One region of the Variovorax sp. UC74_104 genome, then DNA from elsewhere that is predicted to be linked to it. Evidence: riboswitches for the same ligand, from Rfam matches in the RefSeq annotation. Region 1 holds a riboswitch; the other holds the start of a gene.

Region 1 (14,301 bases):
GCGCTGTCGGGCACGGACTTTCCGGGCGCGCACGAGATCCGCCCGGCGGAGCTGCAGGCCACGCTGGCGTGGCTGCAGTCGCTGAGCGCGCCGGAATGAGCTGACTGAACTTCCGCGTGACCGCTGCGTCACAGGGCGTTACGACGACGTGGTCCGGCTGCGACCTGATCTGGTGCACCATAGCCAGCTGCTCGCCTTCCTGACGACATCACCGCACAAGGAAACGCCCTCATGCAAGACAGCGACACCCACGACACCCCCGAGTTCAGGCCTCGCCGCGAAACGCCCATAGGAAGCATCGTCGTCGCCGTGCTCGTGCTGCTCGCGGCCGCGTTCTTCGGCTGGCGCTGGTACCAGCAGCAGCAGGCCCCCGAAGCCACGCCGGTGGCCGCGGCGCCGAACGACGGAGCGCCACCCCCGCCGGCACCCGCGCCCGCACCCCAATCCCTGGAACCGCGAAACCCGATGGACGGGATCGCGGTGCCCGACGCGGGGCTCGCGAACGCCACCGACGCCGACACGCGCGTGATGAAGGCCCTGGTCGACCTGTTCGGCAGCAAGAACGTGGCCGACTTCCTGCAGTTCGACGGCATCGTGCGCCGCTTCGTGGCAACGGTCGACAACCTCGCGCGCGAGCAGGCGCCAGCGAGCGCATGGCCGGTGCAGCAGACCAAGCAGCGCTTCATCACCTCGGGGCAGGGCGACAAGCAGGTCATTGCCGCCAACAACGCGGCGCGCTACAACGCCATGGTGCTGTTTGCCGGGTCCGTCGATCCGGCGAAGGCGGCCAAGGCCTATGCCCGGCTCTATCCGCTCTTCCAGCATGCGTATGAAGAACTGGGCTACCCGGGGCGCTACTTCAACGACAGGCTCGTCGCCGTGATCGACCACCTGCTGCAGGCGCCCGAGCCCGCCGGTCCGGTGCAGGTGCGGCTGGTCGAGGTGAAGGGCGACGTCCCGTCCCAGCGACCGTGGGTGCGCTACGAGTACGCCGATCCGCAACTGGAAGCAATGTCCGCGGGGCAGAAGATCATGGTGCGCATGGGGCTGGAGAACGAGCGCAAGGTGAAGGCCAGCATGCGCGCCTTCCGCGAGCAGATCGCCACGGGGGACGTGGTGAAGAAGAAGCAGCCCTGACTGACAGCAGCCCCGACACTGGCCCTGAGGCTGCGGGCGTTCTTCCGGCGCGCCGTGTAGGCGCACACCGATTGCATGCCCCGCGGTTGTCGCGGAGGCTTGGTTGCCGAAACCAAGCTCCGGAGGACAACCGTATGAATCTGATGAGCGTCGACCTCTACCAGAGTGCCACCGACTCGGAGAAATTCCTCGCGCTTCCGGCGGGCACCGACCCCGCCGAGCTGATGGGCCCGATGACCATCGACCCGGACTACGCGCAGATCAACCGGTACCGGGAGGCCTTCCAGTTCGACCCGTCCGAAGCCTATGCGGGCGTCAACGCCGCGAAGATCGCCGCTGACATCCTGACGGTGAAGTGGGCGGCCTACCGCCGCGAACCCTCACCGTAGAAGGTCGCGCCTTCGCGGCCTCCTTCCCGTTCAGGCCTCTTCGGCTTCCTCGCTGTACTCGCTCACCGGCACGCAGCTGCAGAACAGGTTGCGGTCGCCGTAGACGTTGTCGACGCGGCCAACGGGCGGCCAGTACTTGGCGTTCTTGAGCGCGGCCAGCGGGAAGGCGCCGAGTTCGCGCGAGTACGGGTGGCTCCACTCGCTGCCCAGCAGGCTCGCGGCCGTGTGCGGCGCGTGCTTGAGCGGGTTGTCTTCCTTCGGCCAGACGCCTTCCTCGATGCGGCGGATCTCGCCGCGGATGGCGATCATCGCGTCGATGAATCGGTCGAGCTCGGCCAGCGGCTCGCTCTCGGTGGGTTCCACCATCAGCGTGCCGGGCACGGGGAAGCTCAGCGTGGGCGCGTGGAAGCCGTAGTCGATCAGGCGCTTGGCCACGTCCTCGGCGGTGACGCCGCTGGTGTCCTTCAGAGGGCGCAGGTCCAGGATGCACTCGTGCGCGACGTGTCCGTTGGGGCTGGCGTACAGCGTGGGGTAGTGGTCCTTCAGGCGCGCGCTGATGTAGTTGGCGCTCAGGATGGCCGTCTCCGTCGCGGCCTGCAGGCCCTTGGCGCCCATCATGCGGCAGTACATCCAGCTGATCGGCAGCACCGCCGCATTGCCCAGCGGCGCGGCCGACACCGCGCCCACGCCGTTGGAAGGTACGCCGGCCGTGGCATGGCCCGGCAGGTAGGGCACGAGGTCTTCGACCACGCAGACGGGGCCGACGCCCGGCCCGCCGCCGCCGTGCGGGATGCAGAAGGTCTTGTGCAGGTTCAGGTGGCTCACGTCGCCGCCGAACTCGCCCGGCGCGGCCACGCCGACCAGCGCGTTCATGTTGGCGCCGTCCACGTACACGCGACCGCCGTGCGCATGCACCAGCTCGCACAGCTCCTTCACGCGGGTCTCGAACACGCCGTGGGTGCTGGGGTAGGTGATCATCACCGCGGCCAAGTTGGCGCTGTGCTTCTCGCAGGCGCGCTTGAGGTCGTCGATGTCGACGTTGCCCTGCGCGTCGCAGGCCGTCACCACCACCTGCAGGCCCACCATCTGCGCGCTGGCCGGGTTGGTGCCGTGCGCGGAAGAGGGGATCAAGCAGATGTTGCGATGGCCCTGGCCCTTGGCCTCATGGAAGGACTTGATGGCCAGCAGGCCCGCGTACTCGCCCTGCGAGCCCGCATTGGGCTGCAGGCTGATGCCCGCGTAGCCGGTCGCCTCGCACAGCCAGGCGCGCAGCTGGGCGTCGAGCTGGGCGTAGCCCTGCAGCTGGTCGGCCGGCGCGAAGGGGTGGATGTTGGCGAACTCGGGCCAGGTGATGGGGATCATCTCGCTGGTCGCGTTGAGCTTCATGGTGCAGCTGCCCAGCGGGATCATGCTGCGGTCGAGCGCCAGATCCTTGTCCGACAGGCTGCGGATGTAGCGCAGCATCGCCGTCTCGCTCTTGTGGGTGTTGAACACCGGGTGCGTGAGGAATGCGCTGGTGCGGCGCAGGTCTTCGGGGATCAGCGGCACGGTGCTGCCCGAGAGGTCGTCGAAGCGCGGCGCCTGCGTGCCGGCGGGCGCGAACAGGGCCCACAGCGTTTCGACGTCGGCGCGCGTGCTGGTCTCGTCCAGCGAGATGCCCAGGTGCTGCTGCAGGCGCTGGCGCAGGTTGACGCCGGCGGCCAGTGCGCGCTCGATGATCGCCTGCGTGTCTTCGCCGGTGCGGATGGTCAGCGAGTCGAAGGCGGTGGCGTTCACCGGCTCGCGGCCCATCTGCGCGAGGCCCTTGGCCAGCACGGCGGTGAGCGCGGCCACGCGCTGCGCGATGCGGGTGAGGCCGTCGGGCCCGTGGTACACGGCGTACATGCTGGCCACCACGGCCGGCAGCACCTGCGCGGTACAGATGTTGGAAGTGGCTTTCTCGCGGCGGATGTGCTGCTCGCGCGTCTGCAGCGCGAGGCGGTAGGCCGGCTGGCCGTGCGTGTCGACGCTCACGCCCACAAGGCGGCCCGGCAGCGAGCGCTTGAACTCGTCGCGGCAGGCCAGGTAGGCGGCGTGCGGGCCGCCGTTGCAAAGCGGCATGCCGAAGCGCTGCGTGGTGCCGCAGACGATGTCGGCGCCCCATTCGCCCGGAGGCGCGAGCAGCGTCAACGCCAGCAGGTCGGCCGCGACGATGAAGGCCGCGTCGCACTGGTGCGCATGGCCCGCGAGCGGGCGCAGGTCGTGCACGTGGCCGGTGGTGGCGGGGTATTGCGCGAGCACGCCGAAGAAGGCGCCGCTCACCATCAGGTGCGGCAGTGTTTCCGACACGGTGCTCACCTTGACCTCGATGCCCAGCGGCGCGGCGCGCGTCTTGATCACTTCGATGGTCTGCGGGTGGCAGTCGCCCGACACCAGGAACACGTTGCTCTTGCTCTTCACGCTGCGCTTGGCGAGCGTCATGGCCTCGGCGGCGGCCGTGGCTTCGTCGAGCATCGATGCATTGGCGATGGCCATGCCCGTGAGGTCGCACACCATCGTCTGGAAATTGAGCAGGGCTTCCATGCGGCCCTGCGAGATCTCGGCCTGGTAGGGCGTGTAGGCGGTGTACCAGGCGGGATTCTTCGAGGATGTTGCGCAGGATCACGCCCGGCGTGTGGTTGCCGTAATAGCCCTGGCCGATGAAGTTGCGGAACACCTTGTTCTTCGACGCCATCGCCTTCAGCTCGGCCAGCGCGTCGGCTTCGGTCACCGGCGCGGGCAGGCGCATGGGCTTCGAGCGGCGGATGGCCGCGGGCACGATGCCGTCGATGAGCTCCGCGCGCGTTTCCGACCCGATCGCCGGCAGCATGCGCGCCTCGTCCGCCGCATCGATGCCGATGTGGCGGGCAATGAATTCTTCGGCGTTCTCGAGTTCTTGCAGGGGGGGGAGGGCGTGGCTTGACATGGCGATGGGATGGGGCAAGAGAGGAATACGGGAGCGGGAGCCGGATCCGGATGACGAGAAATCCTCGCGTCACCCGTACCCGGTCGCCGGCTTTCAGCAGCGCATCAGGATTCGGCGGCGAACTTGTCGTAGCTGGCCGCGTCCAGCAGCGCGTCGAGCTGCGCCGGATCGCTCAGCTTGACCTTGAAGAACCAGCCGGCGGCCAGCGGGTCGCTGTTGGCCAGCGACGGGTCGGCGCGCAGCGCTTCGTTCACTTCGGTGATCTCGCCCGAGACGGGCATGAACACGTCGGCGGCGGCCTTCACCGATTCGACGACACCGGCGACTTCGCCCTGGGCGAAGGTCTTGCCGACTTCGGGCAGGTCGACGAACACCACGTCGCCCAGCGCGTCCTGCGCGTGCACGGTGATGCCGACGGTGGCCGCGTCGCCTTCGGCCGACACCCATTCGTGGTCCTTGGTGTACTTGATGCTCATGGTGGAAAAACTCCTCGTGGAAAAAATGGATCGGGGGTGCAGAGCCTAGCCGGTCAGCCGCGGTAGTAGCGGGTGGGCACGAAGGGCATGGTCGACACTTCCATCGGCACCGGCTTGCCGCGCACGATGGCCTGCACGCGCGTGCCGGGCTCGGCGAAGGCGGTGGCCACGTAGCCCATGGCGATGCAGCGGTCGGCCGTGGGGCCGAGCAGGCCGCTGGTGACGAGGCCGATGTCCTGGCCTTCGAAGGACTGCAGCACCGTGCCGTCGCGCACCGGAATGCGCTCCAGCGCCACGAGGCCCACGCGCTTGCGCTTCAGCGTGTCGTGGTCGGTGTGGCCGGCCGCGCCTGCGGTGGCTGCGGCGAGCTGCGCGAGGATCTTCGCGGCGCCCGGAAAGCCGCCTTCGCGCGCGCCACCGGTACGGCGCACCTTCTGCATCGCCCAGTTGAGCGAGGCCTCGACGGGCGTGGTGGTGGTGTCGATGTCGTTGCCGTAGAGGCAAAGGCCCGCTTCGAGCCGCAGCGAATTGCGCGCGCCCAGGCCGATGGGCTTGACCTCGGGCTGGGCCAGCAGCAGGCGGGCGAGGCGTTCGGCGTCGGATGCGGCCACCGAGATCTCGAAGCCGTCTTCGCCGGTGTAGCCGCTGCGGGTGACGAAGGCCGGGATGCCGCCGATCTGCACCGAGCCGCCGGTCATGAACACGAAGCGCTCGATGCCGGGCGACAGCCGCGCCAGCGTGGCCGCGGCCTGCGGGCCCTGCAGCGCGAGCAGCGCGTGGTCGGGCAGGGGGCGCACCTCGCAGCGCGAGCCGATCTTCTGCTGGATGTGGGCGATGTCGGCCACCTTGCAGGCGCCGTTGACGATCACGAAGATCGAGCCGTTGCCCTCGTTGAAGAACATCAGGTCGTCGAGGATGCCGCCCTCGTCGTTCAGCAGCAGGCCGTAGCGCTGCTTGCCGGCGGGCAGGTCGATCACGTCGACGGGCATCAGGGTCTCGAAGGCGGCAGCGGCGTCGGGGCCGACCAGGCGCAGCTGGCCCATGTGTGAGATGTCGAACAGGCCGGCTGCGTCGCGCGTGTGCTTGTGTTCGGCCATCAGGCCGGCGGGGTACTGGACCGGCATCGAATAGCCGGCGAAGGGCACCATGCGGGCGCCCAACTCCAGGTGGAGGTCGTACAGCGGCGTCTTGAGAAGTTCGGTAGCGGATGCGGAGGAAGCGGCCACGGGGCACTCCAAAGGGGCAGTCGAAATCCATGACGCAAGCCATGGGCCACCCCTGCTGTCCGCTTTACCTGAGAGATTCGCCCCACGATCGGGGTTTGCTCCTTCGGTGGGCCGCTGCCTCGGTTGGTGGCGGCGGCCTCTCTCCAGCAAGGAAACGCCGGTTTTCACCGGCGCCTCGTCAGTCCTTTTGCCTGAGCGTTCGGGGGAAATAGCCCCCTGCGCCTTCGGCGGCCCCGGCTTGCGGGGCTCTCTCCTGACCCGGGCGAGTGTAGTTGATCGGGCAGCCCGGCCGGCGGATTTGTCCTGCCGCCCTCAACGTGCCCACAGGTACCACGCCCCCGCGACCGCGGCGATCCACACGGCCACGACCAGTGCGGCGCCCCAGCGGCTGGTCGGCCTGGAGCCCGAGCTTTGCATCCAGGCATCGGCCCGCTCGCGGCATTCGGCGAGCACCGGCGCCGGAATCAGCCGGATCGTGAGCCAGATCAGCCCCGGCAGCAGCAGCACGTCGTCGACGTAGCCGAGCACTGGAACGAAGTCGGGAATCAGGTCGATCGGGCTGAGCGCATAGGCCACCACGAACATGCCGAGCGCCTTGGCGTACCACGGCGTGGCGGCGTGCCGGCAGGCGAACCAGAGCGTGACGCCATCGCGCTTGAGGCGCCTGGCCCAGCCGCGAAGGCGTGCGGACAACGAGGTGGAGACGGGAGGCGGGGAATTCACCCGGCGATGGTGTCACAGGCTGGGGCGACGGCCGCCCCCATCGAGGTCCTCAGTGAATCACTTCGGCCGGCGGCAGCAGCCGGTCGATGCGCTCTCGCAGCGACTCGGCGCGCTCCACGCCGGCGGTCTTCTCGATCTCGGTGAGCATCAGCGCGGCGATGGTCAGCATGGCCTCGCGGTCGCGCGCCTCGCGCAGGGCGTCGCGCATCTGCAGCGCGAACTTCGGGTCGCGGCGCACGAACATGCGCTCGCAGATGTCGAAGAGGAACATGCGCGTTGTCGCCAGCGAACGCTTGCCGTCGAAGGTGTCGGCGGAGGTGGCGACCTGGATCGGCTCGGCGGCGGGAATGGGCGAGGGCGCGGGCTGCGCGGGGGGCTCGGCTTCCGCCGCCGCGGCCTTCGTGCCCTGCAGGTAGCCCTTGTCGATCAGCGCCTGGATCGTCCGCTCGGCTTCGTCGCGGTTGGGGAAGAGGGGACTGAAGTCGGTCAGGGAGCGCCGGCCGTCGGCCATCAGCAGCAGGGCGCGTTCGCGCTGGGTGAGCGTGCGCTGTCCGCCCTGGAGTTCGTTGCGCGCCTTGTCGGTCTTGGTGGGAAACATGGCAGCCACAGCTTTGGGGAAACGAAGGCTGCAGCATCGTTGCAAGTAGTGACATCTCCATGAACCGTTCGCCTTACAGGGGCAATTGCGTGGCGGCCCTTCAGCCGGCGCTTTCCTTGCGTATGAGCCAGCGGTTGCCAACGCGCTGCAGCTCCAGCGTCTTGCGGCCTTTCTCGCGGAATTTGTCGGCGCTGTAGGTCTGCTCGAAGGTGGCGCTGGCCGATTGCCCCTGGACACTGATGACGAGGCTTTCGATGCCCACGTTGATGACGGCCTTGTCCTCGATGCGCGCGCGGCGGTCGGCCTCCCAGGCCTTGCGGTCCTGGCCGCGCGGCGGGGCGAAGTCGGGTGCGTAGGCCGCCAGGTAGCGCGCCACGTCCCGAGCGGACCAGGCTGCTGCCCAGGCGCGCACGGCGGCTTCGACTTCGCGGATGCCGGCGGCGGGATCTGCCGGCGCGGGCGCCACCGGTGCGGGGGCTGCCTGTGTGGCCGGCGCCGCGGGCGGGGCGCCGAAGGCGGCCGGTGCCAGCAATGCGCCGCCCATGGCGCCTCCCATCAGGCAACTCCGGAATCGATTCATGGCGCAGTCCCCTCCTTGTCGGTTCTCGCCCGATTCTGGCAGCGAACATGCGTGAAGCCGACTGGCCCCCCGGGGAACCCGTGTTCAGGCGGCAGCCCCCTCGGCTTCGGCCGGCAAGGCCTGCGGCGTCCGGTTGCGCAGGCGCAGCGCCATCACCGCCGCGGCGCACAGCACGCAGAGCACCGCCGTCAGCGTCACGCCGAGGCCGCGCGCGTCCGACAGCATGCCGAAGAGCGGCGACACCAGCCCGCCCACCGACAGCGCCAGCCCCAGCGCGATGCCGCTGGCGGTGGCCGGGTTGCGCGGAAGGTAGTCCTGCGCGAGCGTCACCTGTGCCGCGAAGGGCAGGAACATGCACAGGCCGAAGAGCCCGGTGCAGGCCAGCGCCCAGCCGGCGCTCGGCGCGAGCACGATGCCCGCGAGCGAGGGCAGCGCGAAGAGGTAGCCCGCGCGGATCGTGCCCATGCGCCCGATGCGATCGCCCAGCCACCCACCGAGCAGCGTGCCGACCGCGCCCGCCGCCGTGAACGCGGTAAGCGCCGCCGCGCCCTGGAAGGCCGAGCCGTGCAGGTCGCGCGTGATGCGCAGCGACAGCATCGACATCACCGTGACGTACGGAATCGACCAGCCCACGATGGTTGCCACCAGCAGCCCGAAGGCGTGCCAGTCGTTGTGCGGCTTCATCAGGTGGTCGCCGGCCTTGCGTGCCGCCGCGGCCGCGCTGCCCGAGGCCGCACCGCGCCGCGCGCTCACGACGAACCACACCACGCCCATCGCCAGCGCCGGCGCGCCCAGCAGGTAGCTGCGCGACAGGCTGCCGCCGCCCACGGCCGTGGCCGCCAGCACCGGCGCGAACGAGGCGCCGATGGTGCCGCCCACCGAGAACACGCTCATCGCTTTCTGCGAGCCGCCGCCAGCCGCGCGCGCAGCCACCGTGGCCGGCGGGTGGTAGGCCGCGATGCCCAGGCCGCACAGCGCCATCGCGATCCAGGTCAGCAGGTAGCTCTGGCTCAGCCCCGCCAGCACCACGCCCAGCGCGGCCACCAGGAAGCCCGTGGGCACCAGCCAGCTGCGCGGATGCCGGTCGGCGTACAGGCCGAACAGCGGCTGCACCACGCTCGACAGACCCGTGGCCGCCAGCATCAGGCCGCTGACTGCCGTGTAGCTATAGCCGCGCTCCAGCACCATGAAGGGCAGCAGGGCGGGCACGAGGCCCTGGTAGAGGTCGTTGACGGCATGGGTGCCGGTGAGCAGCCCGAGTCGGCGCTTGTTCATGACGGATGCTTCTTTCGTTTGCTGTAGGAGTGGAAAAAAGCATCGTAGGAAGCCGTGAGAAGATGTTCCTGCTACGAATTGGCAAGCATCGTCGAGAAATGGACAAAGCGATCAACCTCCGCCCGGAGCAGGGCGAATCGACCCCGCGCGCCGTCGCGGTGCTCGCGACCGACCCTGCCGGCGACGCCTTCATTCCGCCGCACACGCACCGGCGCGGGCAGCTCATCCACGCGATCTCGGGCGTGATGCTGGTGAGCGCGGCGGCCGGAAGCTGGGTGGTGCCGACCGGTCGCGGCGTGTGGGTGCCCGGCGGCATGGAGCACGAGATCCGCATGGCCGGCGAGGTGCGCATGCGCACCGTGTTCGTCGAGCCCGGCACACGTGCCGACCTGGGCAGCGAGTGCCGCGTGATCCACGTCGGCGCGCTGCTGCGGGAGCTGATCGTCACGGCCGTGTCGCTGCCGCTGGACTACGCGCCGGGCGGCCGCGACGAGCGCGTGATGGAGCTGATCCTCGACGAGATCGAGGCCGCACCCGCGCTTTCGCTGCACGTGCCGATGCCACGCCACGCCCGGCTGGCCGCGCTGTGCGAGGAACTGGTGCGCGATCCTTCGCTGCCCGCCGCGCTGGACGACTGGGCGCAGCGCCTGCACATGAACACCCGCACGCTCGCGCGCCTGTTCCAGCGCGAGACGGGCATGAACTTCGGTGCGTGGTGCCGGCAGGCGAGGCTGCTGCTGAGCCTGCCCCGGCTGGCAGCGGGCGCGTCGATCCTGGAGGTGGCGCTGGCCCACGGCTACGAGAGCCCGAGCGCCTTCACCGCGATGTTCCGGCGCACCTTGGGCGTGCCGCCGAGCCAGTACCTGCACCGGCCCGGATGAACGGCTTCGCTACTTGAACCCTAGCGTGTGCGGCAGCCAGGTGCTCAGCGCCGGCACGAAAGTCAAAATCAGCAGTACCGCGCCGTGTGCCCACAGGAAGGGCACCAGCTCCTTCACCAGCGCCGTCATCGGCACCTTCGACACGTTGCATGTCACGAAGAGCAGCCCGCCCACCGGCGGCGTGATCATGCCGAGCGTGAGGTTGAAGATCACGATCATCGCGAAGTGCACCGGGTCCACGCCCAGCTTCACCGCCACCGGCGCGAGGATCGGCGCCAGCACCATCACGCCCGGCAGCGGCTCGATGAAGATGCCGAAGAGCAGCAGGAAGATGTTGACGATGATCAGGAACATCCACGGCGAGAGGTTCATGCCGATCAGCCACTCGGCCATCTGCTGCGGAATGCCCTCGATGGTCAGGACCCACGCGAACGACGCCGACAGGCCGATGATGATCAGCACCGAGGCCGAGAGCAGGGCGGAGCGCGAAAGAATGTCCGGCAGCGCCTTCCATTCGAGCGTGCGGTAGACGAACTTGCCGCACACCAGCGCGTAGAACACCGCCACCACCGAGGCTTCTGTGGGCGTGAACCAGCCCGCGCGCATGCCGCCCAGGATGACCACCGGCAGCAGGATCGCGGGAATCGCCTTCCACGTCGTCACCAGGATCTCGCGCAGCGGCGGCGTCTGCCCATCGCCCTTGTAGTTGCGCTTCTTCGAGACGTGGTAGTTCACCAGGCACATCGCCACCGCGATCAGGATGCCCGGGAGGATGCCCGCCGCGAACAGCGTGCCGACCGAGACCGTCTCGTCCTGCAGCGCGTAGATGATCATGATGATCGAGGGCGGGATGATCGGCCCCACGATCGCGGTCGAGGCGGTGAGCGCCGCCGCGTACGAGCGGTCGTAGCCGGCCTTGTCCATCATCCTGATGAGCATCGACCCCGGCCCCGCCGCGTCGGCCAGCGCCGAGCCCGAGATGCCCGAGAAGAAGGTCAGCGACACCACGTTGGTGTAGCCGAGCCCGCCGCGCCGGTGGCCCACGAATTGGCCCGCGAAGCGCAGCAGCACCTCGGTGAGCGAGCCGCCGCTCATTAGCTCGGCCGCCAGGATGAAGAAGGGCACCGCCATCAGCGGAAAGCTGTCGATGCCGGTGAAGGTTTCCTTCAGCAGCACCATCAGCGGATAGTTTTCCGCGAGGATCAGCGTGGTGACGGTGGACAAGCCCAGCGCGAAGGCCACGGGCACGCCGATGGCCAGGAAAATGCAGGCGGAGACGATCAGAACGATGCTGGCATCCATGGTCGTTCCTCCTTACAGCGACGCCGAGGCGTTGGCGTCGAAGTGCGCGTCGGACGCGAACTCGCGGTTCAGCACGTAGCCGCGCACCACCAGCAGCCAGTGCACGACGAGCAGCACGCCGCCGAACAGCATCGCGCTGTAGATGTAGGCGAACGGAATCTGCGTGACGGCCGTGAGCTGGAACATCGTGCGCTGCATGTAGAGCCAGCCGTACCACACCATGAAGCCGAAGAAGGCGAAGAGCAGCCCGGCCACCACGATGCGCAGCGCCACCGCGGCGGAGCGGGGCAGCGCGTCCTGAAGGTTCTCGACCGCGATGTGCCCGCCGTAGCGCAGCACCGGGCCGGCGCCCAGGAAAGTGAGCCAGATCATCATGTGGCGCGACACCTCCTCGGCCCATTCGAGCGATTGGCTGGTGGTGTAGCGCAGCACGACGTTGGTGAAGATGATGACCGACATGGCGGCCAGCAGAAGAATCAGCGCCCAGCGGTTGGCGGCGAGAAAGTAGCGCTCGAAGGCTTGCACTTTGAGTTGTTCTCTGTTGTTTCGGGAGAGAAGAAAAAACGAAGCGCCCGGCGCACTGTGGCGGACCGGGCGCGTTGCCGGAAGACCGGCGGAGCGGGCGTTACTTGACGTCCGTGATCTTCTTGATGTTGTCCGCGCCGAATTCCTTGGCGTAGCTCACGTACGCCGGCTTCAGCGCCTCGCGGAAGGCGGCGCCGTCGACCGTGCGCGTGACCTTCATGCCGTCTTTCTCGAGCTGGGCGATGCCGTTGTTCTCGTCGTCGTTCACCTTCTTGCGCTGGGCAATGGCGGCCTTCTTCGCGGCTTCGGTGAACACCTTCTTGTCGGCGTCCGAGAGCTTGTTCCACACCTTCGGCGACAGCAGCAGGAGCGCCGGCGAGTACACGTGGCCCGTGAGCGAGAGGTGCTTCTGCACCTGCGAGAACTTCGAGGCCAGGATCACCGGAATGGGGTTCTCCTGCCCGTCGACCGTGCCCTGCTGCAGCGCGCCGAAGAGCTCGGGGAAGGCCATCGGCGTGGGCAGGATGCCGAAGGTGCGGTAGCCGTCCATGTGCACCTTGTTTTCCATGGTGCGCATCTTCAGGCCGGCCGCGTCGGTGGGCTTGACGATGTCGCGCTTGCTGTTCGTCATGTGGCGAAAGCCGTTCTCCGTCCAGGCCAGCGCGATGATGCCCTTGCTCGGGAACTTGGTCAGGATGTCCTGGCCGATCGGGCCGTCCATCACCTTGCGCGCATGGTCGTAGTCGCGAAAGAGGAACGGAATGTCAACAATCTTCACCTCGGGTACGAAGTTGCCCACCGGGCCGGTCGAGGTGTTGACCAGGTCCTGCGTGCCCAGCTGGATGGCCTCGATCTGCTCGCGCTCGCCGCCCAGCGCCGAGTTGGCGAAGTGCTGGCACTTGTAGCGGCCTTGCGTGCCCTTCTCGATCTCTTCGCAGAACACCGTGGAGCCCACGCCGTAGTGCGACTCCTTGGAAGTCGCGTAGCCGATCTTGAGAACGGTGGGGGCCTGGGCGAAGGCGGAAGCGGCGAGGGTGCCCAGGGCGAGCGAAAGGCAGGCGGCGGCGATGTGGCCGAGTTTCATGATGTCTCCGGGGTTGGGGTCAGGTGCGCGTCAGGCGCACCGGACTATGCAACACCGGGGAGCTTCACCGCGTCGGGATTTTCACGGACGTACTCGCGGATGACCGCCTCGAAACTGTCGTCGGCGGTCAGGCCCAGCGCCTTCGCCCGTGCGGTTTCGATGTGGCCGGGCCAGGTCTTCACGATCCGCATGATCGTCGGGTCGGGCGTGCGGTCGAGCAGGGCGGTGGCGGCCTTGCCGGCCACGCGCTCCAGCGCCGCGGCCATCTCGCCCACCGTGGTCGGCAGCGAGGGCAGGTTCAGCGCGGTGCGCGGGCCCCATTGCGCGTCGGTCGCCTCGGCGGCGCGGATGATGCCTTCGACAGTGCGCGCCGGTGACGCAACGGCCACAGGCGTCTCGTCGGGCACCGGGCAGGCCGCGCGCAGCCCCGCCAGCGGCTCGCGGATCATTCCGCTGAAGAAGCCCGAGGCCGCGCCGTTGGGCTTGCCCGGCCGCACGCTCACCGTCATGAGCCGCACGCTGCGCCCGCGCACGAAACCCTTGCGCGTGAAGTCGGCCACCAGCTGTTCACCTATGAATTTCTGGATGCCGTAGCTGGTCTGCGGCGTGGGCAGCGTGTGGTCTTCGATCACCTTCGGCAGCGGCTGCTCGGGCGAATCGCCGAACACCGCGAGCGAGCTGGCGAAGACCAGCACCGGCTTCGTGCCGAGAGCGCGAACCCGTTCGAGCAGCGCATGCGTGGCGGCGAAGTTGCTGCGCATGCCGAGGTCGAAGTCGGCCTCGCATTCGCCGCTCACTGCTGCGGCCAGGTGGAAGATGGCGTCGGCCTCGCGCCAGGGCGTGGCATCGGCCTGCGCCGAGAGCTGGTCGTTGAGGTCGCCGGTGATGGCCTCGATGCGGCCGTCGGCTGCCAGGTCCGCCGGCGGAGCGGCGCGGTCGACCAGCGTGATGCGCTCGATGGGGCGGGCTGCGGCGCCGGCCAGTGAAAGGCTGCCTTGCGCGAGCAGCGTGCGTGCGAGGCGCGCGCCGAGAAAGCCGGCGCCGCCGGTGATGACGATCTGCATGAAGTCTCTCTCCTGTTTCCTGGTGAGCCTGGAGAATAAGCAAATCGCAAGCGAACCGCCGCCAAGAGCCCACAAGTTGCCCCGGATAGCTTCCGGC
Region 2 (14,301 bases), 3.0 Mb from region 1:
CGCCACCACCAGCGCGCCGATGCCCGCGGCGCACAGCGCCAGCAGCAGCGTCCAGCCCACCGGCACCGCGACCACGAAGCGCATGGCGCGCGGCAGGCCGCCGTTGGCCGCCAAGGCGGTGGAAAGCGTGGTGTTGGGGCCGGGCGAGAAGCTCATCGCCGTGGCCAGCACCAGCAGCGCGGTGAATTCTTGCCAGTTCATGACACACACTCTAAACTTGAGACCATTACAGTTCCAGTACAGATGATCGAACAATCACCCAATCTGTATTGGTCACCCCTTCGACACAGAAGCCAGGGAAACCGGCACAGCCCGGACGACGCATGCTCACACGCACCTCCACACAGTCGCTGACGGGGCAGCTCGCCGACCGCCTGGCCGAGCGCATCCGCACCCGGCTGCTGCCGCCCGGCGCGCGCCTGCCCTCGGTGCGCGAATGCGCGCGGCAGCAGGGCGTGAGCCCGTACACCGTGGTCGCGGCCTATGACCAGCTGCTGGCGCAGGGGCTGGTCGAGGCCCGGCGGCAGCGCGGCTTCTACGTTCGCGACTCCGCCCCGGCGCAGGACGCCCGCTCGGCCAACGGCGCCGACTCCAACGGCGTGATGGGCGTGCCCGCCGCGATCGCGGTGCAGATGATGGCCTCGCGCGTGCCGGCCGACGCCAGCTCGCTGATCCGCAGCATGTTCCATCGCCCGAGCGACAAGCCGCAGCCGGGCATGGGCGTGTTCCCGCCCGACTGGATGGCCTCGACCTTCATGCCGACGGCCGTGCGGCGCATGACCAATACAGCCGCGCTGCAGGAGCTCTCTCTGCAGTACGGCGAGCCTGCCGGCGACATGAGCCTGCGGCGCAGCCTCTCGCAGAAGCTGGTGGGCATCAACGTGCCGGCCTCGCCCGACCAGATCGTGACCACCGTCGGCGCCACGCATGCGCTGGACATCGTGAGCCGCACGCTGCTGCGCGCGGGCGATCCGGTGATGGTCGAGGAGCCGGGCTGGGCGCTGGAGTTCGCGCGGCTGGAGGCGCTGGGCATGCGCATCCTGCCGGTGCCGCGCCGCGCCGACGGGCCCGACCTGGAAGTGATGGCGCAATATTGCAAGCTGCACAGCCCCAAGCTCTTCGTCAGCGTGAGCGTGCTGCACAACCCCACCGGCTACAGCCTCACGCCGGGCAGCGCGCACCGCGTGCTCAAGCTGGCCAACGAATACGACTTCCACATCGTCGAGGACGACACCTACAGCCACCTCGCGCCCGAGCACGCCACGCGGCTGAGCGCGCTCGACGGGCTGCAGCGCACCATCTACGTCAGCGGCTTCGCGAAGATCCTGGCGCCCAACTGGCGCATCGGCTTCCTGGCCGCGCCGCCCGACCTGAAGGAGCGGCTGCTCGAGACCAAGCTGCTGGCCACGCTGACCTCGCCCACGCTGTTCGAGCGGGCCTTGTCGTGGTGCATCGACCAGGGGCAGCTGCGCCGGCACTCCGAGCGCGTGCGCATCCGGCTCGACGGGGCGCGGGGGCGGGCGGTGAAGCTGGCCATGGCGCACGGCTGCACCTTCGCCTCGGAGCCGGCGGGACTCTTCGGCTGGGTCGATACCGGCGTGGACACCGACGCGCTCACGCAGCGCATGCTCGACCAGGGCTACCTGCTGGCGCCCGGGTCGCTTTTTCATGCCCGCCGGCCGCCGAGCACCATGATGCGGATCAACTTCGCGACCTCGCAGGACGCGGCTTTCTGGAAGGTGTTCAGCAAGGTGCGAAGCGAAGTCTGACGGACCCGAAAGGGCGCGAAAAGCCCGGAGGCTTGGAGTAAGCTGGCAGCACAAGAAAACCCATACCCAGCACCCAGGAGACCTCCCGCATGAGCACCGCCAGCAAGCCCTTCGACTTCAGCCAGTTCGTTCCCGGATTCGACTTCCTGAAGAACCTCGCCGGCGGCGCGGCGTCGGGGAGCGGTTCGATCCCGGGCATCGCGAGCTGGGTGGCGCCCACGCTGAGCGTGGAGGAGGTCGACAAGCGCATCCAGGAACTCAAGACCGTCCAGTACTGGCTCGAGCAGAACGGACATGCGCTCAAGGCCACCATCCAGGCGCTGGAGGTGCAGAAGATGACGCTGTCGACGCTGCGCGGCATGAACGTGCGCATGGAAGACATCGCCAGTGCATTCACCAGGCAGGCGGCCGCGATGGCCCCCGCGCCGGCACCTGCGGCGGCGGCAGCCCCGGAGCCCGAGCTCGAGGAGATCGAGGAAGAGGACGAGGCCCCTGAAGAAGAAGCACCGGCTCCCAGCAGGCCGCGCCGCAAGCCGGCCGCGGCCAAGGCTAAAGCCGGGTCGACCGATGGCGCGGGCGTGGTCGATCCGATGCAGTGGTGGGGTTCGCTCACCGAACAGTTCCAGCAGATCGCCAGCACGGCGCTGCAGGACGCGGCCCAGCTGAAGGTGCCGGCCATGGCCCAGCCGCTGGCCGACGCGGTCGGCTCGGTCATCGGCAGCAAGCCGGCGGCGGCCCGCAAGCCCGCCCCTGCCGCGAAGAAGGCTGCGGCACCGGCCGCGAAGAAGAAGGCGTCGACCGCCGCGCGCAAGCGAACCTCCGCGCGACGCTGACGTCATACACACATCCATTTCCTGAAGAACGGGTTGGCACGCATCATGAAGTTGTTTCCCTCCGGCCATGCCACCCATCCGCAATGGCGAATGGCGGCGGGCCTCGTGCTCGCCCAGCTGCGGGCGCAGATGGCGCTGCCCGACTACGCCTCCGCGCCCACGCTGGGGCTGCTCTACATCACCGACCACTACGCGAACGACGCGCAGGACATCCTCGACCACCTGAGCGCCGAACTGCCCGAGGTGACCGACTGGTCGGGCACCGTCGGCATCGGCGTGTCGGCCAACAACGCCGAGTATTTCGACGAACCCGGCATGACCCTGATGCTCTGCGCGCTGCCGAGCGACCAATACCGTGTGTTTTCCGGCGTCGCGCCGCTGGGCAATTCGGAGATGAGCGGCTTCGAGGCGCATACGGCGCTGGTGCACGCCGACCCCGCCACGCCCGACCTGGCCGAGCTGATCGGCGAGATGGCGGGGCGCACCGACACGGGCTACCTGTTCGGCGGGCTCTCGTCGGGACGCGGCGGCGCGCTGCAGTTCGCCGTCGGTGGGAACGGCAACATCCGCGGGCACGGCGCGGCGGGCGGCGTGTTCTCGGGCGGGCTTTCGGGCGTGGTCTTCGGCGAGGGCGTGCGGCTGGTGTCGCGCGTCACCCAGGGCTGCCAGCCGCTTCGCTCGGGCGCGGTGCGCGAACGCGAGATCACCGAGGCCGACGGCAACCTGCTGCTCAAGCTCGACGGCGAACCCGCCCTCGACGTACTGCTGGCCGACCTGCAGGTGTCGCTCGAACGCCCGCAGGAGGCCATCGACGCGGTGCGCAACACCCTCGTCGGCCTGGCCGATGCCGGCAGCGACGGCATCCGCCGCACCGGCGACCTGGGCGCCGACGTGCTCGTGCGCCACATCATCGGGCTCGACCCCACGCGGCGCGGCATCGCCATCGCCGACACCGCGGAAGCCGGCATGCGCCTGACCTTCTGCCGCCGCAACGCCCAGGCCGCGCGCGCCGACCTGATGCGCATCTGCGCGGAAATCCGCGAAGAACTCGAACCCGAGGAGCAGACGCTGGCCACAGCCCGTGCCGTGGCGGCAGGCGAGGCCGAAGCCGCGCCGCATCCGGCGCGACGCATCGCGGGGGCCGTGTACGTGAGCTGCTCCGGCCGCGGCGGCCCGCACTTCGGCGCGCCGGGCGCGGAGCTGCAGATCGTGCGCCACGCGCTGGGCGACGTGCCGCTGGTAGGTTTCTTCGCCGCGGGCGAGATCGCGCGGCACCATCTGTATGGGTATACCGGGGTGTTGACGGTTTTCAGGGCGCCCGATTGACTCGGGGCTGACGTAAAAAAGCGACGGGCGGGTTTCCGGTGAAAGCATGCGTCACTAGAATCCGCCCGCTTTCTTGAATCTCTGCTGCTGCAAGAAAGAGCCAACCGCGCATCGTCAGCGAGCGCGGGCGATCTCTTTCGCCTCTCCACGCAAAGTGCGACGAGGCAGGAAGCCGACACGGTTTCCCCAATGGAACAGCAGCCATGAGCGACCTTCGTTTCTCGAGACTCCAGCGTGCCTTTTCGCGCGCCGGCATCGCCGTCGACTACCGCGACGGCATCTACCACCTGCACCACGAGGCCTCGCAGGCCACGGTGCTCCTGCCGCCCAGCCTTCCTCTGGAAGAGAAGGCGGTGAACCAATTGCTGGCATTCGCCAGCGTGCGCTCGCCCGACGGCGAGAAGGGCGTGTGCAAGGCCTGCGCGACGCCCGACTTCCACCCGGGCTCCGTCGCGCCCGTCGGCAGCGTCGTCGCGACCGATCCCGATTTCGTCATTCCCGCGGCGGTGGGCACCGACATCAACTGCGGCATGCGGCTGCTGACCACCGGGCTCACGCTCGACCAGGTGGCTCCGCACAAGACGAGGCTGGTCGACCGGCTCACGCGCAGCCTGCTCGACAACGGCCGCGACGTGCCGGTGCACACGACGGCGTTCAGGGCGCTGTTCGACGTAGGCCCGTCGGCCTTCCTGGAGGTGGTGCGCAACGGCGGGCTGTGGTCTTCCTGCGACCGCGACCGGTTGCAGGCCGAGCTCGACGCCTGCATCGGCCTGGCGACATTCGGCGGCAGCGCGCGGCATGCTCCAGAGGCCTACACCGGCGTCCGCCACGAGGTGTTCCGCGACCCCTGCCTGGGCACGCCGGGAAGCGGCAACCATTTCGTGGAGCTGCAGGTGGTGGACCATGTGATGGACCGCCATGAAGCCTATCGCGCCGGCCTGAAAGCAGGGGACGTGGTCGTGATGATCCACAGCGGCTCGCGCGACATCGGGTTCCATGTGGGCGGCCGCTGGATGGACCGCGCCCGCGACGAATGGCCCAAGGGGCTGCGTCATCCGAAAAGCGGCCTCTATGGCCTGGCGGGCCCTCTGGCCGACGAATACCTGGAGGCCATGGGAGTTGCGGCGCGCTATGCATGGGCAAACCGGGTTGTCCTGGCCGAACTGGTGCGGAAGGATTTCGCCGAACTGCTCGGCGCTACGTCGTCGAAGCTGGTGGTGGACGTGCCGCACAACGTCGTGCTGCGGGAACACGGTATGAACATCCACCGCAAGGGAGCGACGCCGGCGAATGCGGGCGACCTGGCGCTGATCCCCGGCTCGATGGGCGACTACTCGTATCTGGCCTCCGGACTCGGACATGAAGACTGGCTCTGGTCATGCAGCCATGGCGCCGGCCGGCGGATGCGTCGGCAGCAGGTGCGCGCGATGCGGCCCGCGCCCGCCGACCACCAGGCCAGCTGGCAATGCGTGACCTTGCGCGAGGAGCGCCGGATCGAGGAGGCGCCGCAGGCCTACAAGCCCATCGGCGAGGTGATCGACGCGCAGGAGCGCGCCGGGCTGATCCATTGCGCGGTGCGGCTCCGGCCCTGGATCACGTTCAAGGCGTGATCCAGGAATTGCCGGCTCGTCAGCCCAGCGCGGGCTGCGGAACGCGCGGCTTGGGCGCCGGCATCCCCGTGAACGCGAAATCGACCTCCGGCTCCAGCCCGCTCACGATCCGCGCGATCGACTTGCCCGAGCCGCAGGCGTGCGTCCAGCCCAGGGTGCCGTGGCCCGAGTTGAGGAACAGGTTCGGCAGCTTGGTCTTGCCGATCAGCGGGACGTTGCTCGGCGTGGCCGGGCGCAAGCCGGTCCAGAACTGGGCCTGGGTGGTGTCGCCGGCGCCAGGGAAGAGCTCCTCGACGCGGCGCACGATGGCTTCGCAGCGCACGCGGTTCAGGTCGCGGTCGTAGCCGTTGAGCTCGGCCGTGCCGGCGATGCGCAGGCGGTCGCCCGAGGCCGAGGTGTAGCGCGAGAAGACGAGCTTGAATTCATCGTCGGTCAGCGAGACTTGGTGCGCCTTCGAGGCGTCCTTGACAGGCAGCGTCACCGAATAGCCCTTCGCAGGGTAGATCGGCAGCCGGATGCCCAGCGGCGCTGCGTACAGCGGGCTCAGCGAGCCCATCGCCAGCACGAAGGCGTCGCCGCGGATGCGCTGGAAGCGGCCTTCGCTGTCGGTGGCCTCGACGTGGTCGATGCTGCCGCCGGCTTCGCGCAGCGCGGTGACGGTGTGGCTCATCAGGAACTTGACGCCTGCGGCGGCGGCCAGCCCGACGAGTTCGCGGGCGAAGCGGTTGGCGTCGCCGGACTCGTCCTCGGCCGTGTAGGTGGCGCCGGCCAGCTTCGGGCGGATATGGGCGAGCGCGGGCTCGATCTTCACGGCCTCGTCGGCCGAGATGACCTGGCGCTCGCAGCCCAGGGCGCGCATCTGCTCGGCGGGCTCGAGGGCGCCGTCGAACTCCTTCTGCGTCGTGTAGAAGTGGAGGATGCCCTGGGTGCGCTGGTCGTAGCTGAGACCGGTGTCGCGGCGCAACTGTTGCAACATCGAGCGGCTGTATGTGCCCAGACGAACGATCTGCTCGATGTTGTGGCGGGTGCGCGCCGGCGTGCATTCGCGCAGGAACTGCAGGCCCCAGAGCCACTGGCGCATGTCGGCGCGCATGCGGAAGAGCAGCGGGGGCGTCTTCCTTGCCCAGCCATTGCAGCACCTTCAGCGGCGCGCTGGGGTTGGCCCAGGGTTCTGCATGGCTGACGGAGATCTGCCCGCCGTTGGCGAAGCTGGTTTCGGCGGCCGGGGTGGCCTGCCGGTCGATCACGGTCACTTCGTGGCCGAGTTGCTGGAGGTAGTAAGCCGAGGTCACGCCGAGCAGGCCGGCGCCGAGAACGATCACGCGCATTTCAAGTACCTTTGAGGTGCTGCGCTTGAACGGCGGGTGGGTGTGAACTATTTGATTAATAGTAAGCAACCGGACAACCGCTGTCCAAGTTGCCGCTCCCCCTGTCCTCGGTACCTGAGAGATTCATCCGTTGCGCCCTTGCAACGAATTTGCTCCTTCGGTGCGCCACGCATGGTGGCGACTCTCCAGACGGCGTTCTGATTTGATGCAGTACTGACCCCTTGCCGAAGTACCAAGACTTCGGTGGCCTACCTGAGCGTTTATGGGAGTTTGCGCCTTCGGTAGGGCCACCTAGGGTGGCCCACTCTCCTGCAGTATCGAGAATCATTGTAAACGCACCGACAGGCTGGCGGTAACGTCTTGTGTTTTTGCTCTTCGGCCCAATGGGATAATCGCGGGTTAAGGTTCATGGCCACAAGGCGATGACTTCCAACACTCAGGGGACCCCATGATCTTGGTTACCGGCGGCGCTGGCTTCATTGGCGCCAATTTCGTACTCGACTGGATCGCGAACAGCGACGAGCCCGTCGTGAACCTCGACAAGCTGACCTACGCCGGCAACCTCGAGACCCTCGCGTCGCTCAAGGGCAACCCGAAGCACATCTTCGTGCAGGGCGACATCGGCGACAGCGCCCTGATCGACCGCCTGCTCGCCGAGCACAGGCCCCGTGCCGTGGTGAACTTCGCCGCCGAGTCGCATGTGGACCGCTCGATCCACGGCCCCGAAGACTTCGTGCAGACCAACGTGCTCGGCACCTTCCGGCTGCTCGAATCGGTGCGCGGCTTCTGGAGCGTGCTGCCGGCCGACCAGAAGTCGGCCTTCCGCTTCCTGCACGTGTCGACCGACGAGGTCTACGGCTCGCTCTCCAAGACCGACCCGGCCTTCACCGAGGAGAACAAGTACGAGCCCAACAGCCCGTATTCGGCCAGCAAGGCCGCCAGCGACCACCTCGTGCGCGCCTGGCACCACACCTACGGCCTGCCGGTGCTGACCACCAACTGCTCCAACAACTACGGCCCGTTCCACTTCCCCGAGAAGCTGATCCCCCTGATGATCGTCAACGCGCTGGCCGGCAAGAACCTGCCCGTGTACGGCGACGGCATGCAGGTGCGCGACTGGCTCTACGTGAAGGACCACTGCAGCGCCATCCGCCGTGTGCTCGAAGCCGGCAAGCTCGGCGAGACCTACAACGTGGGCGGCTGGAACGAGAAGCCCAACATCGAGATCGTCAACACCGTGTGCGCCCTGCTCGACGAACTGCGCCCCCGCGCCGACGGCAAGCCGTACAAGGAACAGATCACCTACGTCACCGACCGTCCCGGCCACGACCGCCGCTACGCCATCGACGCGCGCAAGCTCGAGCGCGAACTCGGCTGGAAGCCCGCCGAAACCTTCGACACCGGCATCCGCAAGACGGTCGAGTGGTACCTCGCGAACAGCGAATGGGTACGCAACGTGCAAAGCGGCGCGTACCGCGAGTGGGTCGAGAAGCAGTACGACGCGAAGGCCGCGGCATGAAGCTGCTGCTGCTGGGCAAGGGCGGACAGGTCGGCTGGGAACTGCAGCGCAGCCTGGCGCCGCTCGGTGAACTGGTCGCGCTCGACTTCGACAGCACCGATTTCCACGCCGACTTCAGCCGGCCCGAAGAGCTCGCCGACACGGTGCTCAAGGTGCGTCCCGACGTGATCGTCAATGCCGCGGCGCATACCGCCGTCGACAAGGCCGAGAGCGAACCCGAGTTCGCGCGCAAGCTCAACGCCACCTCGCCCGGCGTCGTGGCCGAAGCGGCCCAGAAGATCGGCGCGCTGATGGTGCATTACTCGACCGACTACGTCTTCGACGGCAGCGGCACCACGCCGTGGAAGGAAGACGACGCGACCGGCCCGCTCAGCGTCTACGGCAGCACCAAGCTCGAAGGCGAGCAACTGGTGGCCCGGCACTGCGCCAGGCACCTGATCTTTCGCACCAGTTGGGTGTATGCCGCGCGCGGCGGCAACTTCGCCAAGACCATGCTGCGGCTGGCCAAGGAGCGCGACAAGCTGACCGTCATCGACGACCAGTTCGGTGCACCCACCGGCGCGGAACTGCTGGCCGACGTGACGGCGCACGCCATCCGCGCGACGCTGCAGGATCCATCCAAGGTCGGCCTCTATCACGCGATCGCCGGCGGCGAGACGACGTGGTACGGCTACGCGCGCTTCGTGCTCGAAATGGCGCAGCAGGCAGGCGTCGAACTCAAGGCCGGCCCCGATGCCGTCGAGGCCGTGCCGACCAGCGCATTCCCGACGCCGGCGAAGCGGCCGCACAACTCGCGCCTCGACACCAGCAAGCTTCAGACCACGTTTGGACTGCGCCTGCCGCCTTGGCAGGAAGGCGTCGCGCGCATGCTGCGCGAAATCCTTTGAAGAATCCCACGAGAAGAGAAAGCATGACCAAGACGACGCAACGCAAGGGCATCATCCTGGCCGGCGGTTCGGGCACGCGCCTGCATCCCGCGACCCTGGCGATCAGCAAACAGCTGCTGCCGGTGTACGACAAGCCGATGATCTACTACCCGCTCAGCACGCTCATGCTGGGTGGCATGCGCGACATCCTGATCATCAGTACCCCGCAGGACACGCCGCGCTTCCAGCAGCTGCTGGGGGACGGCAGCCAGTGGGGCATCAACCTGCAGTACGAGGTACAGGCCAGTCCGGACGGGCTCGCGCAGGCGTTCATCATCGGGGACAAATTCGTAGGAAATTCGGAGAGCGCGCTGGTGCTGGGGGACAACATTTTCTATGGCCACGACTTCGTGCACCTGCTGGCCGATGCCGATGCGAAGGCTTCCGGTGCCACAGTGTTCGCCTATCACGTGCAGGACCCAGAGCGCTACGGCGTCGTGGCGTTCGATGACAAGGGTAAGGCGAGCAGCATCGAAGAAAAGCCGCTGAAGCCCAAGAGCAGCTATGCGGTCACCGGTCTCTACTTCTATGACAACCAGGTAGTGGATATCGCCAAATCTGTGAAGCCGAGCGCGCGAGGCGAACTGGAGATCACTGCCGTGAATCAAGCGTATCTGGATCGCGATCAACTGAACGTGCAGATCATGCAGCGGGGCTATGCGTGGCTGGACACGGGCACGCACGAGAGCTTGCTAGAGGCAGGGCAGTTCATTGCCACGCTAGAGCATCGTCAGGGGCTGAAGATAGCTTGCCCCGAAGAGATTGCGTGGCGTCACGGCTTCATTGATAAGGAGCAGCTTGCGCGCTTGGCCGCGCCCCTGCAAAAGAATGCCTACGGCAAATATCTCAACCGGTTGCTCGTCGAAGACCGTTCATTCTGAACCCGATTTCTAAGTATCTTTTAAAAAAACACGACTCATGCACTCATCCACTCAAGACCTCACGGGGCAAAAGTACCTTGTAACCGGCGCTGGCGGATTCATCGGGAGCCACCTCGTGGAGGCGCTGGTCCGAGCGGGAGCCGAAGTGACTGCGATGGTTCGCTATGGATCTGCCTCAAGTTGGGGCAATCTTGAATTTGTTTCGGACGACGTGAAAGGTGAGTTTCGCGTTGTAGCGGGCAATATCGACGATGGTGATTTCGTCATGCATGCAATGCAGGGCATCGATGTCGTCTGCCATCTGGCGGCCCTTATCGCGATTCCGTACTCCTATGTTGCGCCGCGCAGCTACGTGCGCACCAACGTCGAAGGTACGCTGAACGTCGTGGAGGCTGCGCGCCGGCTCTCGGTGCGCCGCGTGGTCCATACGAGCACCTCCGAGGTGTACGGCACTGCGATCCGCGTGCCGATCGACGAAGAACATCCACTGCAGGGCCAGTCGCCCTACTCGGCCTCCAAGATCGGCGCAGACAAGATTGCCGAGAGCTACTACCGCTCGTTCGATACCGGCGTAGTGACATTGCGTCCGTTTAACACGTTCGGTCCGCGGCAGTCTGCACGAGCGTTCATTCCGACCATCATTTCTCAGGCATTGACGCAGGATGTGATCAAGCTTGGCTCGCTGACACCCGAACGCGACATGACTTTCGTGACGGACACTGTCGCCGGTTTCGTCGCTGCCTCGGTGACACCTGGAGTCGAAGGGCGCACGATCAACCTCGGTACGGGCTCGACCTTCACCATCGGGCATTTTGCTGAGCGCATCCTGAAGCTGATGGGCGTGGAGAAAGAGATCGTTACCGACTCTGCTCGCATGCGTCCTGACAAGAGCGAGGTTCTCAAGCTCGTGTCCGATAACTCGCTGGCCGCCAAATTGATGGGATGGTCGCCGCAGGTTGATCTGGACGAAGGATTGCGCCAGAGCATCGAATTCATCCGTCGCAATATTCACCTCTACCGTCCCACGGTCTACACCGTCTAAGGGAGCACACATCATGAAAGCAGTCGTCATGGCCGGCGGCAAGGGCACGCGCCTTCAGCCGTTCACCGCCTCGTTTCCTAAGCCTCTCATGCCGCTGGGAGATATGCCGGTATTGGAGCTTTTACTAAGACAGCTTCGCGGCGCAGGTGTCGATGAGGTCATTCTCGCCGTCAACCACTTGCATCACTTAATCCGGGCATTTTGTGGCGACGGTTCTCGGTTCGGGCTGAAGATTGACTACAGCTTGGAAGATAGCCCGCTAGGCACGGCTGGCCCGCTCGGAGCGCTGATTGACAAGGTCGGCGAAAACTTCATAGTCACTAATGGTGATCTGCTGACGACGTTCGATATTAAGCAATTGATCCGCACCCACGCTGATCGTCGATCGGACGCGACCATCTGCGTTTACGAGCGGGAAGTCAAAATCGATTTCGGGCTTATCCAGGTTGACGGCGAGATGAATCTCCAGGGCTACCTTGAAAAACCGATGAGCAAGCATCTGGTGAGCATGGGCCTGTACATGCTAAATCGTGACGCCGTGAAACCATACGTGAGCGAAGGAGTGCATCTCGACATGCCGGATCTGCTGCTCAAGTTGAATGCTGCCGGCAAGAAGGTGCGATGTCATTTGCAGCCCGAAAGTTTCTGGCTCGATATTGGTCGTCCTGACGATTATTCGACGGCGCAGAAGCTTTTTGAAGAGCGTCGCGCGCTTTTCCTTCCAGACTGAGCAATGCGTGTTCTTGTTACCGGAGCCAGTGGGTTTGTTGGACGGGCAGTAACAAGCGTCCTGAACTCTCGCGGATTTGATGCGATAGGAGTTAGCAGAATCGCGAGATCGAGTCTCGTAGGGGAGTCGATGCGCGTGCTGTCCGATCCGAGCGATGTGATCGAGGTTCGTGACCTGCTGTTGTCTGTTAATCCGCAGATCGTCATGCATTTAGCTGGCGTTTCCACAGCGTCGTCGAATCGGGCGCTTTACGACGCCAACGTTGTTTTTGCCGCAAATCTGATGGATGTGGCGTTGACCATGGCTAATCAGCCGCGCGTACTTCTTGCAGGCAGTGCTGCTGAGTATGGCCCTGTTCCTACCGAGCTGCTCCCTGTTCGCGAAGACTTCGCCTGCCGCCCCAAATACGCCATACGGCGTGAGCAAATTAGCGCAGACGAACCATGCTTTCATCGCCGCTGAGCGTGGGCTGTCGCTAGTTGTTGCGCGGCTTTTCAATCCAATCGGGCCTGGTATGCCCAAGTCGCTGGCACTTGGGAACTTTGCACATCAGATCGCACAAATGGATGTTCGCGGTGACGTACTCACCACCGGAGATCTTGACGTGGTGCGGGACTTTATGGACGTGCGCATTGCAGCTGAATTGCTCGTTGAATTGGCGCTTAAAGGCACATCACACCTAGAGGTGGTGAATGTATGCACTGGCAGCGGCCGACGCTTGCTCGACTTGACGGGCAGGTTGATTGAGATCTCAGGCGTGCCTGTCAGATTGCAGAGGGACGATGCTCGGCGCGGCAACAGCAATGTGCGTGCTTTTGTGGGCGACCCTTCTAAGTTGAAATCGATGGGCCTAGATCCGGATGGTTCTGATATGGATGCCGTTCTAACAGCGATCCTGCAGGACGCGCGCGATGAAATTCGCGCGATTTGAAATACTATTTTTGGCACTCGACCTTAGCTGCGGTGGGGCAGCTTCCTTACGTTGTCCTATGGACAAACATAAACATGATCTGCAACGCCTGTTCCGGTAAAGAGTTCAAACATTTCGCCATTCGAGGCGATGGCATGGAGATTCAGCAATGCGCCTTCTGCGGGCTGGGAGTCGTTGCACAACTGCCCGAGAGCACAGAAGAGTATTACGACGACAACTACTACGTTGACGGTGGAAACAGCGGGTACGAGGACTACAGCTTCATGGCCGAGCATGGGTTGGGCTGGGCTGCTGCACTGGTGAAACTGTTGTGCTCGAGGGGCAAGATTCTGGACATCGGTTGCGCAGATGGCTACTTGCTCAACAAGTTCAATACCGAATTTGAGAAGTTTGGCATCGAAGTCAATGCTAAAGCTGCCCGGCAGGCGCAGGAGAAAGGTATCCAGCTTCTGGGCAACGATTTGCTCGAGCCGCAACTAGTTCAAAAGCACCGGTCTGAGTTTGATGCAATCACGTCCATCGCGGTGTTTGAGCACCTGCTTGATTTTCGGGGCGGGGTCCAAGCTTCAGTCGAGATGCTGAAAGACGATGGATTCTTGCTCTTCGAAGTTCCTGTGATGTCGCCTGGAGGTAACAACGTTGCATGGATGCAGAGTTCGTTTGAGCACATCTACTACCCGACCGAGGGATCGATTCGCTATATCGTTGAGGCTCAACTCGGCTGCCACTTGGCTGGAGCGGAGGTTCCAATCAAAGACTACGCCTCGACTTACGTTGGCATTGTCACCAAGACTAAGCAGCAGGCAGCAAGGGTCAGCGAAATCTTTGGTCGGGTTATGTCGGCTGACTTCACAACCGCGGAGTTGGATCAACTAAGGGCCTCGACTCATCTTCACGTATTGCACGCAGGGCAGGCGACGGAAGAATCCGTGCGTGCACTCGCGCGTCTCGACGCCAAAGACCTATCTGTACCGCTGTTCGCGCGCGTCGCTCAGCTCTGGTCGTTCGACCTTAGAAGAATCCAGGCAGGTCATTGGCAGCCTGTAAGTTTTGGGGCGGCAACTCGTGAGGCTCTGCGGCTGAAAGCCGAGATGGAGATCATTCTTTCGGATGCACGCCTCAATGCTGCTCAGGCTACTGAGGCTGTGAATTTCGAAATTCGGCGAAATGCAACTCTCGTGAGTGAAGTGGGAGCGCTGCGCAGAAAGTTGTCGACGGAGGAAGCCAAGACCGCAGCGATGGAAACCCGCGCGTTGGCGATTGCGCAACAGCTCGAAGCCATTCAGCGTTCAACCGCGTGGCGCGTGACGGGGCCGCTGCGCCGTTGGGCTGGCCGGAATCCAAAGGCAGCGAGACGTGTCAAGCAACTAGCAAAGCTGGTGTGGTGGACCTTGCGAGGCACTATC

What was found. A riboswitch is a leader RNA that binds a small molecule or an ion and turns the genes downstream of it on or off. The one in region 1 is predicted to bind glycine.
Region 2: linked by a shared signal. The riboswitch ahead of ACHMXA_RS07530 (D-amino acid dehydrogenase) and the one ahead of gcvT (glycine cleavage system aminomethyltransferase GcvT) in region 1 are both predicted to bind glycine.

What each region holds. Positions count from the first base shown of each region.
Region 1 covers NZ_CP171978.1:4,623,416-4,637,716, reverse strand. The annotation lists gene ACHMXA_RS21800 (alpha/beta hydrolase) at 1-99, shown strand, start outside; gene ACHMXA_RS21795 (DUF3014 domain-containing protein) at 232-1,137, shown strand; gene ACHMXA_RS21790 (hypothetical protein) at 1,272-1,526, shown strand; partial or broken gene gcvP (aminomethyl-transferring glycine dehydrogenase) at 1,557-4,470, opposite strand; gene gcvH (glycine cleavage system protein GcvH) at 4,575-4,946, opposite strand; gene gcvT (glycine cleavage system aminomethyltransferase GcvT) at 5,000-6,172, opposite strand; glycine riboswitch at 6,218-6,329, opposite strand; glycine riboswitch at 6,342-6,438, opposite strand; gene ACHMXA_RS21770 (YkvA family protein) at 6,485-6,895, opposite strand; gene ACHMXA_RS21765 (hypothetical protein) at 6,945-7,493, opposite strand; gene ACHMXA_RS21760 (DUF4440 domain-containing protein) at 7,594-8,073, opposite strand; gene ACHMXA_RS21755 (MFS transporter) at 8,158-9,348, opposite strand; gene ACHMXA_RS21750 (helix-turn-helix domain-containing protein) at 9,447-10,229, shown strand; gene ACHMXA_RS21745 (TRAP transporter large permease) at 10,239-11,531, opposite strand; gene ACHMXA_RS21740 (TRAP transporter small permease) at 11,544-12,056, opposite strand; gene ACHMXA_RS21735 (TRAP transporter substrate-binding protein) at 12,157-13,140, opposite strand; gene denD (D-erythronate dehydrogenase) at 13,185-14,204, opposite strand.
Region 2 covers NZ_CP171978.1:1,601,786-1,616,086, forward strand. The annotation lists gene ACHMXA_RS07505 (LysE family translocator) at 1-201, opposite strand, end outside; gene ACHMXA_RS07510 (PLP-dependent aminotransferase family protein) at 324-1,769, shown strand; gene ACHMXA_RS07515 (PhaM family polyhydroxyalkanoate granule multifunctional regulatory protein) at 1,859-2,602, shown strand; gene ACHMXA_RS07520 (FIST C-terminal domain-containing protein) at 2,648-3,928, shown strand; gene ACHMXA_RS07525 (RtcB family protein) at 4,132-5,538, shown strand; partial or broken gene ACHMXA_RS07530 (D-amino acid dehydrogenase) at 5,558-6,866, opposite strand; glycine riboswitch at 6,958-7,065, opposite strand; glycine riboswitch at 7,098-7,188, opposite strand; gene rfbB (dTDP-glucose 4,6-dehydratase) at 7,315-8,385, shown strand; gene rfbD (dTDP-4-dehydrorhamnose reductase) at 8,382-9,272, shown strand; gene rfbA (glucose-1-phosphate thymidylyltransferase RfbA) at 9,296-10,192, shown strand; gene ACHMXA_RS07550 (GDP-mannose 4,6-dehydratase) at 10,230-11,234, shown strand; gene ACHMXA_RS07555 (NDP-sugar synthase) at 11,248-11,964, shown strand; partial or broken gene ACHMXA_RS07560 (NAD-dependent epimerase/dehydratase family protein) at 11,968-12,895, shown strand; gene ACHMXA_RS07565 (glycosyltransferase) at 12,970-14,301, shown strand, end outside.